Regions from separate parts of the Clostridium thermobutyricum genome, predicted to be linked through region 4. Evidence: riboswitches for the same ligand, from Rfam matches in the RefSeq annotation. Region 4 holds a riboswitch; each other region holds the start of a gene.
The links. Region 4 has a riboswitch for S-adenosylmethionine ahead of HMPREF1092_RS09435 (methionine ABC transporter ATP-binding protein). Riboswitches for the same ligand answer to the same signal wherever they lie in the genome.
Positions count from the first base shown of each region.

Region 1: it holds a riboswitch for S-adenosylmethionine, as region 4 does, so the genes downstream of both, metK (methionine adenosyltransferase) here and HMPREF1092_RS09435 (methionine ABC transporter ATP-binding protein) in region 4, are expected to answer to the same signal.
Region 2: it holds a riboswitch for S-adenosylmethionine, as region 4 does, so the genes downstream of both, HMPREF1092_RS05330 (amino acid permease) here and HMPREF1092_RS09435 (methionine ABC transporter ATP-binding protein) in region 4, are expected to answer to the same signal.
Region 3: it holds a riboswitch for S-adenosylmethionine, as region 4 does, so the genes downstream of both, HMPREF1092_RS02580 (methylenetetrahydrofolate reductase) here and HMPREF1092_RS09435 (methionine ABC transporter ATP-binding protein) in region 4, are expected to answer to the same signal.

Region 1 is NZ_KB850956.1:2,255,764-2,257,968, forward strand. It holds gene metK (methionine adenosyltransferase) at 1-933, opposite strand, end outside; SAM riboswitch class I at 1,016-1,131, opposite strand; tRNA gene HMPREF1092_RS10505 (tRNA-Tyr) at 1,454-1,538, opposite strand; tRNA gene HMPREF1092_RS10510 (tRNA-Thr) at 1,544-1,618, opposite strand; tRNA gene HMPREF1092_RS10515 (tRNA-Val) at 1,642-1,717, opposite strand; tRNA gene HMPREF1092_RS10520 (tRNA-Tyr) at 1,727-1,811, opposite strand; gene HMPREF1092_RS10525 (hypothetical protein) at 1,981-2,205, opposite strand, start outside.
Region 2 is NZ_KB850956.1:1,154,365-1,156,569, forward strand. It holds gene HMPREF1092_RS05320 (hypothetical protein) at 1-30, shown strand, start outside; gene HMPREF1092_RS05325 (cysteine hydrolase family protein) at 123-668, shown strand; SAM riboswitch class I at 746-849, shown strand; gene HMPREF1092_RS05330 (amino acid permease) at 958-2,205, shown strand, end outside.
Region 3 is NZ_KB850956.1:580,940-583,144, reverse strand. It holds gene HMPREF1092_RS02580 (methylenetetrahydrofolate reductase) at 12-878, opposite strand; SAM riboswitch class I at 952-1,042, opposite strand; gene HMPREF1092_RS02575 (MraY family glycosyltransferase) at 1,137-2,087, opposite strand.
Region 4 is NZ_KB850956.1:2,017,100-2,019,304, reverse strand. It holds gene HMPREF1092_RS16510 (sensor histidine kinase) at 1-92, shown strand, start outside; gene HMPREF1092_RS09440 (HD-GYP domain-containing protein) at 112-1,185, shown strand; SAM riboswitch class I at 1,262-1,387, shown strand; gene HMPREF1092_RS09435 (methionine ABC transporter ATP-binding protein) at 1,464-2,205, shown strand, end outside.

The DNA of each region.
Region 1 (2,205 bases), 240 kb from region 4:
TATAGCATAAGCTAATTGTATTTCTAATTTATCTGCAACACCAGCAGCAACTAAGTTTTTAGCAACCCATCTTGCAGCGTAAGCAGCTGATCTATCAACTTTAGTTGAGTCTTTTCCTGAGAAAGCTCCACCACCGTGTCTTCCCATTCCACCGTAAGTATCAACTATGATTTTTCTTCCTGTTAATCCACTATCTCCTTGTGGTCCACCAACAACAAATCTTCCAGTTGGGTTTATGAAGTATTTAGTTTCTGCATCTAATAATTCTGATGGAATTACAGCATTTATTACATGTTCTCTTATGTCAGTTTGAATTTGTTCTAAAGTTACTTTGTCACTGTGTTGAGTTGAAATAACTATAGTATCAATTCTTACAGGTTTTTCATCTTCATATTCAACAGTAACTTGAGTTTTACCATCTGGTCTTAAGTATGAAAGAGTTCCATTTTTTCTTACTTCAGTAAGTCTTCTTGAAAGTCTGTGAGCCATAGCGATTGGAGTTGGCATATATTCTTCAGTTTCGTTTGTAGCGAATCCGAACATCATTCCTTGGTCTCCAGCACCTACTGCTTCAACTTCATCTTTTTGACCTTCTTTTGATTCAAGAGCTTCATCAACTCCCATAGCGATATCAGCACTTTGTTCATCTATTGTAGTCATAACTGCACAAGTATCACAGTCAAATCCATATTTAGCTCTATCATATCCAATTTCTCTTATTGTTTCTCTTACAACCTTTGGAATATCAACGTAACAGTTAGTTGTTATTTCTCCCATTACCATTACCATTCCAGTAGTTACAGCTGTTTCGCAAGCAACTCTTGCGTTAGGATCTTTTGCTAAAATTGAATCTAATACTGAATCTGAAATTTGGTCACAGATTTTATCTGGATGCCCTTCAGTAACTGATTCTGATGTGAATAATCTTCTCATATCATTATTCTCCTTTCAAATCTATAAAAATTTTTTTATAATAAAAAAACTCTTCGATAAGAAGAGAACTAGTTGCCTATTCTTCTCATCTTGTAGATAAAATCTACAGGAATTAGCACCACACATATTAATTAAAATTAATTACTGTAGGTTGCTGGGTTTCACAGGGCCATTTCCCTCCACCTCTCTTGATAAGAGTTTAGTTATTTAATTTGCTTTATTTTCTTTGAAAATTGTAACACACTAAAATATAATAAGTCAACACATTATATATTTAATAAAATTTTATTTGAAAATATGAATTTTTTCTTAAGCAAGATAAACATAGAATATATCTTAGTAGTCAGTTTTTAACATTTATTTCATTTATATATTTTTAATGTTTTTAATATTTTCTCTTTAATATACAGTTTGTAATTTCTTAAATTTATTCACTATATCTATTATTATTACTATAATAATATTATTACATTTATTTAAAAATTCTAATAAAAAAAACGCTAAGATATTTCTTAGCGTTTGGTGGTGGGAGAAGGATTCGAACCTTCGAAGCAAGTTGCAACAGATTTACAGTCTGCCCCCTTTGGCCACTCGGGAACCCCACCTTATTTGGAGCTGGCAATAGGAATCGAACCTACAACCTGCTGATTACAAGTCAGCTGCTCTACCGTTGAGCCATGCCAGCGCACGTTTTCATTTTATTTTTAATGGTGGTCACAACAGGGATCGAACCTGTGACCCCCTGCTTGTAAGGCAGGTGCTCTCCCAGCTGAGCTATGCGACCTTAATTAAATGGTGGTGGGAGAAGGATTCGAACCTTCGAAGCAAGTTGCAACAGATTTACAGTCTGCCCCCTTTGGCCACTCGGGAACCCCACCAAAATTTATTTAATTTACGGAAGACCAACGTCCAACCGACAATAGTTAGTATATATTCATAAAGGATTATTTTCAACCTTTAAATTAGGCTATTTAACAAAATTATCATTATTTTTCTATGTTTTTCTCCAATTACTTAACTTTTATACTTATATGTGATTTATTTCCCTTATTTATATTTGCCAATGATTTCAAAAAATAACTTGCTATCCTCTAATAACAATCTTTCGCTTATTAAAGCTTTAACACTGTTTAAATCTCCACTTAATATTCCTTCTTCTATTTTCATCAAATCTATTGTAGATAATCCACTCAATAATTTATCTACATTTTTTTTATCTTCAATAGACATATTTTCATTTATCTTTTTTACAATCAATTTGTTATTTTCTTT
Region 2 (2,205 bases), 860 kb from region 4:
AATCAAATAAATAGTTTATTTAATAACTAATTTTAATAATAGAGACAGTATAAATTTATATTGTCTCTATTATTTATATAAAATATAATATTTATATAAATTTATTTAAGGGGAGTGGAAATATGGGAAAGTTATTAGTAGTTGTAGATTATCAAAAAGATTTTGTTGATGGATCAGCTGGCTTTGAAGAAGCTAAATATTTAGAAGAGGGAATATGCAATAAGGTTTTAAAATATTTAAATAGTGGAGATAGAGTTATTTGTACTCTTGATACTCATGGAGAAAATTATTTAGAAACTAGAGAGGGAAAAAATTTCCCCATAATTCATTGTATAAAGGGAACAAAAGGACATAGTATTTATGGAAAATTAGAAGATATAGTAAAAAATAATAAAGAAATATTTTTATTAGAGAAAAAAGCTTTTGGAATATCTCCTAAGTCACTTTGTGAAATCAAAAAAGATTTTGGAGATATAACTGAGATTGAAATAATAGGAATAGTTACAAATATGTGCCTTTTAAGCAATGTAGTAATGTTTCAAAATGCATATATAAATAGTGATATCATAGTTGATGCCAATTTATGTGCGAGTTTTGATAAAGAGATGCATGAAAAAACTTTAGATATATTAGAAGGTATCCATATAAAAGTGTTAAATAGAAAATAAAATTTATTTCAAATTTTCACATAAATTTAACTTGAAATATCATATAGATAATTTTAAAATAAGAATAAATAAATAATCTTTTATCAAGAAGGTGGAGGGACTGGCCCTATGAAGCCTAGCAACAGCTCAAATTTGAGAATTGTGCTAAATCCTGCAGAAATAATTTTCTGAGAGATAAGAGTATGTTACTTAGGAATATTTAGCTATCTTTTGTCTGAAAAATCAAAAGATAGCTTTTGTTTTTTCTCCTTCTTGGTTTAAGAAACAAAAGATAAAGGAGGAGTTAAAAATGAATAAAAAAAATTTAAGTATGTTTGGATTTTTATTTCTTACAAGTTCAATATTAATAGAAATTTATGAATATCCAACATTCGCTACTAGCGGATTTAATTCAATATTTTATTTATTAGTTGGTGGATTGTTTTGGTTTTTGCCAGTTTGTTTATGTGCTGCAGAAATGGCAACAGTTGAAGACTTCCAAGAGGGAGGAGTATTTACTTGGACAAGTAATACATTAGGAAAAAAATTAGGGTTTGCTCATATATTTTATCAGTTTATAGTTTTTACAATAGGAGCTGTAACAATGATTTATTTTATAGTTGGAGCTATAGCTTATGCCACAGGAATTGAAGAGATAAATTCAAATCCAATATTAAAGTTTTTATCTGTAATAATTATATTTTGGCTTATTACTTATGTACAGCTAAAAGGAATAAACAAAACTGCATTAATAGCTAAAATCGGATTTATTGGAGGAATATTAATTCCAGCATTATTTCTATTTATTCTTACAGGCATTTATATATTTAAAGGATATCCTATACATTTAGTAATGGATAAAAATACATTCTTCCCTAATTTACATAATAAGAGTTCTTTAGTTGTTTTAGTATCATTTATGCTTTCATATATGGGACTTGAAGTTTCAGCAACACATATTAATGATATGAAAAATCCAAAAAGAGATTATCCAAGAGCAATAATAATTTTACTTATACTTGCAGTACTTTTAAGTAGTATAGGTGCATTATCAATTGGAATGGTTGTACCAAAATCAGAATTAAGCTTAAATCAAGGTGTTTTTCAAGCTTTTACAAGTCTTTTAAATCATTTTGGAAATTTTAAGATAGTAGTAAAAATATTAGCGATTTTACTTTGTCTTGGTTCAATTGCAGAAGTTAGTGCATGGATAATAGGTCCAAGTAGAGGACTTTCATTAGCAGGAGAAAAAGGACTTTTTGATAAAAGAATAGCTAAAAGAAATAAAAATGATGTAGCATCATATATACTTATAATACAAGGAGTATTAGTAACTATATGGGCATTTATAATTACTTTTGGGGCAGGGACTTCAAATAATTCATTTTTTATGGCAATGACTCTTACAGTTATAGTATATCTTACAGCATATTTTTTATTTTTCTTAGCTTACATAAGATTAACATGGAAATATGATAATTTAGAAAGAAAATATAGAATATCAAAAAATAAATTTATTAAATTATTTATAGGAATTATTGGATTAATTTTTACTGTT
Region 3 (2,205 bases), 1.4 Mb from region 4:
TTCTATCCCCTTTACTCATTAACTGCTTTTAATACTGTTTTTATATTTTCTTTTATTTTTCTCGCCACATATGGATTATTCATTGTATAAAGATGAATTCCATCTACTGAACTTGATGAAAGATCAATTATTTGCTCTACAGCATATGCTATTCCAGCTTCTCTTAAAGCTTCTGGATTATGCTCATATCTATTCATTATTTTTTTAAACTTTAATGGAATATAAGCTCCACAAAGATTTCCTATCCTTTGAATTTGCTTTTTATTTATAACTGGCATTATACCAGCTTGAATAGGGGCTTTAACACCACTATTTCTAGCTTTTTCTAAGAATTCATAATATGTTTCATTTGAAAAAAATAATTGACTTATAAAACTGCTACATCCATTTTCTTCTTTTCTCTTCATATTATCTATTTCTAAATCTATAGATTTGTTTTCTATATGACCTTCTGGATAACAAGCACCTATTATATTAAAATCTTCTCTTAAATGATTCATCAGATTACTTGCATATAAAAAATCTCCACTATTACATTCTTCTTTTTTATCCCCTCTAAGTGCAAGTATATTTTCTACTCCTTCAAGAGCCAATCGTTCCTTTATAAAATTTATATTTTCTTTTTTTGCTCCTATGCTAGTAAGATGTGCTAAAGCTTCTATTTTATAAACATTTTTTATAAGTGATGATATTTCTGTAGTTTTATTATTTACACTTGTCCCACCTGCACCATATGTTACACTTATAAAATCTGGATTTAATTCACTTAACTCATTTAAAGCATTATATATACTCTTTATTGGAGACGTATTTTTAGGTGGAAAGACCTCAAAAGAAAAAACTAACTTTTTTTCATTAAATAAATCTCTAATTCTCAATATTTTACCCCCTTTTTATATAAAAAAGTCTTAAGGATATTTCCCTAAGACTTTATATAATCTTAAATAAAATTCCTTATCTCCTTGGATTTAGCACCACACATAAATCAAATGTAGGTTGCTGGGTTTCATAGGGCCAGTCCCTCCACCACTCTTGATAAGTTTATTTTTTATTATTATATATTATATTCCTTTTTTTTGTAAATATATCTTTTATATAAATTAAAAAGAAGGCTATCGCCTTCTCAAAAATTTTTCTTAAAAATGATTATAAAATAATAGTAATATTGATATAATACTACACATTATACTTATTCCAACTATACAACTCACAGTTTGTTTCGGAGTAAAGCCTTTAGCTTCTAATCTAAAGTGTATTTGACTTCTATCTGCTTCATAAACTGCTTTTCCTTCACTATATCTTTTTATTATAACAAAAATATTATCAAATATAGGTACAGCTAAAGCTAATATTGGTAGTAGTATACTTAAAACAGTAGCTTGTTTAAAAGCTCCATCTAAAGCTATTATACTCAAAATGAATCCTAAAAAGTTTGCTCCAGAATCTCCCATAAATATTTTAGCAGGATGCACATTGAATATTAAAAATCCAATTAATGTTCCAGCTATTACTATTGAAACATTTGCAGAATCAACTTGACCTAATATAATTGCTGCAATAAAAAATGTTATTGATGAAACAAGAGATATTCCTCCCGCTAGTCCATCCATCCCATCAGACCAATTTATAACTGTTGTAACTCCAAAAATCCAAGTTATACTTAATATAAATTGAAGTGTATGATTTAACACAATATACTCTCCACTAAAAGGATTTGTAAAACCTCTAAAAGCTACTCCTGCATTATATACTAATACTGCTGAAAGTATTTGTACAATTAATCTTGGAGCTATCTTAAATTCTTTTCCCTTTGATTTATAAAAATCGTCTACAAGACCTATTAAAAGTATCATCGTAGACCCTATGAATATAAAAATCTTCCTTTTATCTACATCTCCAGTAAAAAAGTACACTGAAAAAAATCCTATGTACATTGCAACTCCACCACAAAGAGGTGTTATTTTTTTATGCTGCTTTCTTTTGGTTGGTTTATCTGTAAATTTAAATTTATATGATAATTTCATAAGTATAGGTATGGCTATTACTGTTATAATTAAAGCACATACAAACTCTATTAAATAATCCATAATTTTCTCCTTAACATTCATGTATTGTATATAGATTATTAACTACTACCCTCGATTATACTATTATTATCTTTTATTCGCAATTATTTATCATAATTTTAATTTACTTGTAATATTA
Region 4 (2,205 bases):
AAGATGATATAGTCCAAATAAAAAAATTAATAGATGAGTTTGATTTAGAAAAAGCAACAGAAGAAGTAAAAAATTTAGAAAGTAAACTTTGAAAGTATAGGATTTATAAAGATGAATAGAAAGAATAATAAAATTTTAATTATTGATGATGTTTCAGATAATGTAAAAGTTTTAGTTGAAATATTGAAAAATGAATATAAAATAAATGTGGCATTAAATGGGGTTAAGGGAATAGAGCTTGCAAGGTCTTGGGGACCAGATTTAATATTATTAGATGTTATGATGCCAGAAATGGATGGTTATGAAGTTTGTAAAATATTAAAAAGTACGGAGGAGACAAAGCATATACCAGTAATACTTTTAACTGCATTAAGTAATATAAAAGATGAATATTTGGGAATAAGCTTAGGGGCTATAGATTATATAACTAAGCCTGTTCATCCTAAATTAATAAGAGCTAGAATAAGAAATTATATAAAATTAAAAGAATATAGTGATAACTTAGAGAGACTAGTTAATGAGAAAATAAAAGAGATAGAACAATTTAACAGTTCTTTTATTGATACTCTTGCACTTATTGCTGAAACTAGGGATTCAGATTTAGGATGTCATATTGAAAGATGCAAAGAATACGCTAAAGTCATGCTAAATTATATGGTAAAAATGGATAAATATAAAGATGTATTAAACTACGAAAATACATATGATATTATTAAAGCTGTTGCTTTACATGACATAGGAAAAATAGGAATACCAGATAATATATTACTTAAAAATGGGAAACTTACAGATGAAGAATTTGAGGTTATGAAAGGTCATTCTTATTATGGATATAAAATTTTAAAGAATGCAGAAGATAAATTTGGTGGAAAAGAAAATAAACTTCTTGCTTGTGCAAAAGAAATTGCTTATTATCATCATGAACAATGGGATGGAAATGGTTATCCATTAGGTTTAAAGCAAGAAGATATTCCTTTACCAGCTAGAATAATGATGGTAATTGATGTTTTTGATGCTATAGTAAGTAAAAGAGTTTATAAAGGTGCAAAAGATCCACAAGTTGCTGTTAATTTTATACAAGAATTTAGTGGCAAAAGATTTGATCCTGAATTAGTAAAAGTTTTTTTAGAAGTTAAAGATGAATTTTTTATTATAGCACACAAATATGCAGATGAAGAAATATAAAATTTTTTTTAAAAATAGTTGACAAACTGTTAAAAAAATAATATATTTATAACAAGAAATCGGAAAATTTAATAATTGCTTATCAAGAGTGGTGGAGGGACTGGCCCTATGAAACCCGGCAACCTGTAAATTAAAATATAGTATTTTTATATTTATTTTTACGTGGTGCTAAATCCTGCAACAAAATGTTGGGAGATGAGAGAAAAGTTAATAGGGTATATTCCATGCACTAGAGATTTGTTCTCTAGTGCATTTTTTAATTTTGGGGGTGGAAAAAAATGATAAAAATAACAAGTTTGGATAAGAGTTTTGGCAATAATAATGTTTTAAAAAATATTTCTCTTGAAATAAAAGAAGGAGAAATATATGGAATAATAGGTCATAGTGGAGCAGGAAAAAGTACTTTGCTAAGATGTATAAATGGATTAGAAGGGTATAATAATGGTTCTTTAACTGTTATGGGACAAGAAATAAAAGATTTAAATTCAAATGAAATAAGAAATTTAAGAAGAAATTTAGGAATGATATTTCAAAATTTTAATCTTTTAAATAGAAAAACAGTTTTTGAAAATATAGCACTTCCTTTAGAAGTATGGAAGTATGATAAAAAAGAAATTGAAAAGAAAGTACATGAGCTTTTAAAATTAGTTGGATTAGAGGAAAAGAAAAATAGTAAACCAAAAGAATTAAGTGGAGGACAAAAGCAAAGAGTTGCAATAGCTAGAGCTTTAGCATTAGAACCTAAAATTTTACTTTGTGATGAAGCAACTTCTGCATTAGATCCTAAAACAACAAAAGATATTTTAGAGCTACTTTTAGAAATAAATAAAAGATTAAATATAACTATAGTCATGGTTACTCATCAAATGGAAGTTGTAAAAGAAGTTTGCGAAACAGTAACTCTTCTTGATGGTGGAGTTGTAAAGTCACAAGGAAAAGCTAAAGATTTATTTTTAAAACCAGAAACTCATCTTAAAAAGTTTTTAGGAGAAGATGAAGACAATGTTCTTCCAAAGGAAG